3 regions of the Pectobacterium wasabiae CFBP 3304 genome follow, and region 3 is predicted to be linked to each of the others. Evidence: predicted binding sites of a transcription regulator. Region 3 holds the regulator's gene; each other region holds the start of a gene.
What was found. Region 3 encodes PurR, which represses purine synthesis genes. Its sites were predicted from a motif close to CANGCAAACGTTTGCNTG; they were not measured.
Positions count from the first base shown of each region.

Region 1 (2,277 bases), 2.3 Mb from region 3:
GCGCGTCAGGCACAGCAGGATGCCATCGCCAGCGGTCAGGTTTCCATGGTTGTTGGGACGCACGCCATTTTCCAGCAACAGGTAAAATTCAACGGGCTGGCATTAGTGATCATTGATGAACAGCATCGCTTTGGCGTTCATCAACGCCTTGCGCTGTGGGAAAAAGGCGAAGAACAGGGTTTTCATCCCCATCAATTGATTATGACCGCCACACCGATTCCCCGCACGCTGGCGATGACGGCCTATGCCGATCTGGATACATCCGTCATTGATGAACTGCCACCAGGCAGAACCCCTGTCACCACCGTCGCTATACCGGATTCACGCCGCAGCGACATCATCGAACGGGTGAATAGTGCCTGTCAGCAGGAAGGCCGACAGGCTTACTGGGTCTGCACGCTGATTGAAGAATCCGACCTCTTGGAAGCACAGGCAGCAGAAGCCACCAGCGAAGAGCTGAAGGCTGCTTTGCCGAATCTCAAGGTTGGATTGGTTCACGGCCGCATGAAAGCGCAGGAAAAGCAGGCGGTGATGCAGTCCTTTAAACAGGGGGAGTTGCAACTGCTGGTGGCAACTACCGTTATCGAGGTCGGTGTCGATGTCCCCAATGCCAGCCTGATGATCATTGAGAACCCGGAGCGTCTGGGTCTGGCGCAACTGCACCAATTGCGCGGGCGCGTCGGGCGTGGTGCGGTGGCTTCTCACTGCGTACTACTCTATAAAACACCGATGAGCAAAACCGCACAGAAACGGCTCCAGGTACTACGCGATAGCAATGACGGCTTTGTCATCGCCCAGCGCGATCTGGAAATTCGTGGGCCGGGGGAATTGTTAGGTACACGGCAGACGGGTAATGCCGAGTTCAAAGTAGCCGATCTCCTGCGCGATCGGGATTTGATTCCGCAGGTACACCGCGTTGCTCGTCATCTGCATGAGCACTATCCCGAGCATGCCATCGCGCTAATTGAACGCTGGCTACCTGAGCGCGCACGCTACACCAACGCCTGATCGCAGCAGCGCATTCTTCATTTCCCCTAAAAAATATCCTCTTAAATAATAGAGTTTTGTGAATTAGACGAAATTCATATCAAAAAGATGAGTTGGCAAACGTTTGCTTTCGACAAAGAGATCATTAAAATGCGCTCTTTGTCGTTTCAGGAACGCCAACTTACATCATGACTACCACCACGGAAACGTCCCAAACAGAAGCCGCTGCCGCACCTCAGCGCAGTGAACTCATCTATCGTCTTGAAGACAGACCGCCGCTGCCGCAAACGCTGTTCGCCGCCAGCCAGCATCTGTTGGCCATGTTTGTTGCGGTGATCACCCCCGCGCTACTGATCTGTCAGGCACTGGGTTTACCCGCTCAGGACACACAGCGCATCATCAGCATGTCGCTTTTCGCTTCCGGTCTGGCCTCTATTCTACAAATTAAAACCTGGGGCCCTGTCGGCTCTGGTCTGTTGTCTATTCAGGGCACCAGCTTTAACTTCGTAACGCCGCTGATTATGGGTGGGCTGGCGCTGAAGAACGGTGGGGCAGACGTTCCCACCATGATGGCGGCACTATTCGGTACGTTGATGGTTGCTTCCTTCACCGAAATCATTCTTTCACGCTTCCTGCATTTAACCCGCCGTATCATTACCCCGCTGGTTTCCGGCATTGTGGTGATGATCATTGGTCTGTCGCTGATCCAGGTCGGCCTGACCTCCATCGGTGGCGGCTATGCCGCAATGGGTAATAACACCTTCGGCGCGCCCAAAAACTTATTATTAGCGGGTGTGGTATTGCTGGTGATTATTCTGCTTAACCGCCAGCGTAACCCTTACCTGCGCGTCGCGTCGCTGGTGATTGCCATGGCGGTAGGTTATCTGGGTGCCTGGTTGATGGGCATGCTGCCGGAAAGCACGCCAGCGCCACACGATACGGTCATCATGGTGCCCACGCCGCTGTATTACGGTTTAGGTTTTGACTGGAATCTGTTGATCCCGCTGATGTTGGTCTTCATGGTGACATCGTTAGAAACCATCGGTGACATCACCGCGACTTCCGACGTTTCAGAGCAGCCGGTCAAAGGCCCACTGTACATGAAACGCTTGAAAGGCGGCGTGCTGGCAAACGGCCTGAACTCATGCCTTTCCGCCGTGTTCAATACCTTCCCTAACTCGTGCTTCGGCCAGAATAACGGTGTCATCCAGCTTACCGGTGTTGCCAGCCGCTATGTCGGTTTCGTGGTTTCACTGATGCTGATCGCTCTAGGGCTATTCCCTGCTGTTA
Region 1 covers NZ_CP015750.1:1,778,496-1,780,772, reverse strand. The annotation lists gene recG (ATP-dependent DNA helicase RecG) at 1-1,008, shown strand, start outside; gene A7983_RS07950 (nucleobase:cation symporter-2 family protein) at 1,176-2,277, shown strand, end outside.
Region 1: A7983_RS07950 (nucleobase:cation symporter-2 family protein) is a predicted target of PurR. The motif match lies at 1,101-1,118, and genes of this name have one in related genera.

Region 2 (2,277 bases), 2.0 Mb from region 3:
TGCCACAGCGATAACCACGGTACCGATGTTCAGTTTGCGCCATTCGCCGGAACAGATGCGGCCTAATACCAGCGCACCAAAGCCCAGCATGATGCCAGTCACGATGTTACAGGTCAGTACGATAAATACGGCACAGACCAGACCGGACATGGCATCCACAAAGTCATCAAAATCCAGTTTGGAGACGTTACCCAACATCAGCAGGCCGACGTACATCAGCGCAGGGGCAGTAGCATAACCAGGAACCAAATACGCTAACGGAGACACGAACAGCAACAACAGGAACAGCACGCCCACGACAGTCGCGGTTAAGCCTGTTTTACCGCCAGCCGCTGTACCCGCTGCGGACTCGATGTAGACCGCCGCCGGTGACGTCCCAACCAGGCTGGAGAAAATGCTGCTCACGGAATCTGCGGTCAATGCTTTACCGCCGTTGATGATTTGCCCGTCTTTATCCAGCAGGTTCGCCTGCCCGGCTACCGCACGAATGGTTCCCGTAGCATCGAACACCGCTGTCATTACCAACGCCAGCACGCTCGGCAGAACCAAAGGCTGCAACGCGCCCATGATATCCAGACTGAAGATCAGCGACGAGCCGTCAGTTGCTGTCAGGCTCGGCAATGCAAAGAAGCCAGCATATTTTACATTCGGATCAAAAATCAGCCCTAGAATAGAGATCACGACGATAACCAGCAAAATACCGCCCGGTACGCGACGTTTTTCTAAACCAATGGTCGCCGCTAATCCCAACAGGGACATCACAACGGGGAAAGAGGTAAAATTACCCAGCGCGACCGGCAGGCCGTCAATCGGGTTTTTTACGACCAGCCCAACACCGTTGGCGGCAATAATCAGCAGGAACAGACCGATACCAATCCCTGTGCCATGCGCTACGCCCAGCGGCAGATTACGCAAGATCCAGGAGCGGATGCCCGTAACAGAAATGATGGTAAACAGTACCCCCATCAGGAAGATCGCCCCCAGCGCCACGGGAATACTGATTTGTTGCCCCAGCACCAGACTAAAGGCGGTGAACGCCGTCAGAGAAATTGCACAGCCAATTGCCATCGGCAGATTAGCCCACAATCCCATCAGCAACGACCCCAGCCCGGCAACCAAACAGGTTGCAACGAACACGGCAGTTGGCGGGAACCCGGCTTTGCCCAGCATACTCGGTACGACTATCACCGAATAAACCATTGCCAGGAACGTCGTTAGACCAGCTAACACTTCCTGACGCGTGTTACTGCCACGCTGTGTAATTTTGAAAAAAGCGTCAAGCGCGCCTTGCGGACGCGCCGCATTCTCTGCCTGACGGGTGGTGTTTGACATAGTGGAATCCCCTGAAATGCCATTATTATTTACGATCAATTCTGAACGGTTCTCGCGGCCTTGCCCCGCGAGCGCATCAGCACACGAATTAGCAATGAACATAACGCGCCATGAACCTTATGGCTCCGCACGCAAACGATTAACTCGCTGGATGCAAAACCGGAAAACGTTGCTCTAGCAAAACAAGCGGTATCAAAACAATGCTGTATAAAACAAGCGGAAGTAAAACATCACCGGATGAACAGCGCCAGGTAATGCGAAGCGCACGATTATCCCGCTTCCCCTGCGCTTATTTCAACTGCTAATCGAGACAATTTACCTATCTCATTTCATCTTTCCGTTAAGGAAATGCGCAGTCGGTACACGTACCGTGCAATCAGGCAACTCGCTGAAAGCGCGCCAGTATGAAGAAAAAACAGAAAAGATTTTTAGACGGAAATCAAAACAGCGGTTTACTCCTCACAAACTGATCGTTCATTTTTTTGTGATTAGCGTCACAAAAAAGTTGACCAGTCGTATCAGTGCGAGTATTCTTAAAAACGTGAACAGCATCACAGAAAACAAATTAACTAACAACGAGGAATTGACCATGAAACTGCTGAACAAAATCATCGCTATGTTTGAAAACATCCACATCAACTTTGGTACTTTCAACCAATAATTATTTAAGAATCGTGGGGATAAAAAAGATGCGCGTTGTCCGCAAAATCAATCAAATATTAAAAGCGTTGGGCAAAACCTATCGCGGTGTTAACCCCCACGCTATCTTCCGTTAATCGTACTCGGTACGTTAACCACCCTAAAATGGCTGCCATCCGGCGGCCATTTTTGTTTCTGTACCAAGATAACAACTGTCTTCCTTCCTGACAGGATGGTGCTAAAGCGCCGCCCCATTTCACACGATTTTACGTCACCCAACCATCAAGCGTAGAGTGATACTTCGCC
Region 2 covers NZ_CP015750.1:2,608,554-2,610,830, reverse strand. The annotation lists gene A7983_RS11875 (NCS2 family permease) at 1-1,332, opposite strand, end outside; gene A7983_RS11870 (hypothetical protein) at 1,703-1,993, shown strand; gene lpxP (kdo(2)-lipid IV(A) palmitoleoyltransferase) at 2,254-2,277, opposite strand, start outside.
Region 2: A7983_RS11875 (NCS2 family permease) is a predicted target of PurR. The motif match lies at 1,461-1,478, and genes of this name have one in related genera.

Region 3 (2,277 bases):
GATGTCTCCTAAATTTTTCACGTGTGAAAGTATGGAAAAACATACCTGGACAGCACTTACCGCAGCCGATGTATCGGCTGTCACCAGAGAAAAATGAAGAAGAAATTTGCGCGTAAACGGGGTGCCCATTGGCAAAAAATGCGTACCTGTTTACCGAAGTGCGGCCATCACTATTTTGGGTTTTATCAGTGAAACTGAAACGCAAAGTTCAGTTTAGAGTCGCTTCAGCCAATATACAAGAGAATTGGCTGAAGCAGAGAGGGAAAGCGGATAGGTATAAGAAAATCGTGTGTGTTGAATTGTCGAGGTTAGCGGCGATAATCGCGGAACGGGCCGTCGGCAACCGAGCGGCGCTCAATCAGCGTCGGATGCACTTCAATGACGTGTGCATCTTCGCGCTTGCTGGTAATACGATCCAGCAACATAGAGAAGGCGGATTGGCCCAGACGCTCTTTCGGCTGATGGATGGTGGTTAGTGCCGGTGTAAAGAACCGTGCGTGACGCACATTGTCATAACCGATCACCGAAATATCCTGTGGTACACGTAACCCCAATTCGTCTGCCGCACAAATGGCACCCATCGCCATGATGTCGCCACCACAGAATACGGCGGTGGGCCGCTGTTTTTGCGCGAGAATCTGATGCATGGCTTTATAACCGGATTCCGGTTCAAAATCGCCTCGCACGACCCATTCATCGCGCACGGCGATGTCGGCTTCCTTCAACGCTTTTAAAAAGCCAAGGTAGCGTCCGTTGCCCGTGTTGCGCTCTTGTATTCCTGGGATGGCACCGATATCCCGATGGCCGCGTTCAATCAGATAGCGACCCGCCATATAGCCGCCTTCAAAGGCGTTATCGATGATGGTATCGGTGAAATCGCTGTGCATTTGTCCCCAGTCCATGACGACCATGGGAATGCTGCGATAATCTTCCAACATGCCCAAGAGTTCTGGCGGGTATTCGGCACACATGACCAGCAGGCCGTCGACGCGTTTTTGCGCCAGCATCGAGAGATAAGCGCGCTGTTTGCCGATGTCGTTATGAGAATTACACAGCACCAGCGTGTAGCCTTTGGCATAACAACTGTTTTCGACTGCTTCAATGATCTCAGCGAAATAGGGTGCTTCGCTGGATGTGGCCAGCAAGCCGATAGATTTAGTGTGATTAACTTTGAGGCTGCGGGCGACGGCGCTGGGCGAGTAGTGCAATTCCTTGATTGCTGCCCTGACGGCTGCCTTAGTCTCTTCGGCGACGAAACGTGTTTTATTAATCACGTGCGATACGGTTGTGGTGGAAACGCCAGCACGTTTTGCCACATCTTTAATCGTTGCCATCTAAAAATGACTCCTGAACTTACCTGTTACAGACGTAAGTATATTGTTAATCGTTTGCCTACGTTTAAAGTTCTTCTTCTAAGCTAAAAAACAGGATTTCAGAAGGAGAGTGCCGAATGTTATACCGAAGGGATCTGGCTTGACGTTTTTCGACTGATACGCAGCGCTTTCATAAACAGCGGATTGTGTCCGATTTATCATGAAAGTGAAAGGGCTAATTTATACTATTAGTGATGCATTCGTCGGAGATTTTTCGCTAGAATTATGAAAGAATCGTAATAACCCTATTATTTGTGGCTTTAACTGCCCTGTGGGTTCTGCTGCAAATGGTGGTGTCTTTTTTTCAGAGGAAGTTTCAGATGAAACTTGTTCGCTAATAAGGAGTGGTTTATGGATACAAATCTGAAGATGTCTCTGCTGACAACCGTTGGCTCGTTGGCCGTGATCATCGCATTTAGCTTTGTTGCGGTGCTGAACTAACCGCTCGGTGCTTCCGCATTAGTTAAGCACGCAGACACGTTTGTGGTGCATAAAACGTGTCTGCATCACTGCTGTTCGACGTAGGTTGCCCCTATCTCTTAACGAATAGTCTGTGGTGTCACCACGCGCCGCGCTCCAACATAGTGCTCCTGCCAATAGTCCTCACTCAGTTTGCTGATACGAATATCTGAGCCTGTACGCGGCGACTGGATAAATTTGCCTTCTCCCAAATAAACCCCGACATGATCGGCTGCCCCACGATTGTTGATGCGGAAGAAGACCAGGTCGCCACTTTCCAGTTCACTCTTTTTAATCGGAGCGGCATCGCGCAGATGGTACATTTCGTTCGCGGTACGTGGGATTTGGATCTTAACGACATCTTTATACGCATAATAGACCAGTCCGCTACAGTCGAATCCGGTAAAAGGAGATGAACCGCCCCAGTGGTAAGGTTTACCGATCT
Region 3 covers NZ_CP015750.1:4,562,708-4,564,984, reverse strand. The annotation lists gene purR (HTH-type transcriptional repressor PurR) at 309-1,334, opposite strand; gene cydH (cytochrome bd-I oxidase subunit CydH) at 1,725-1,814, shown strand; gene A7983_RS20730 (C40 family peptidase) at 1,913-2,277, opposite strand, start outside.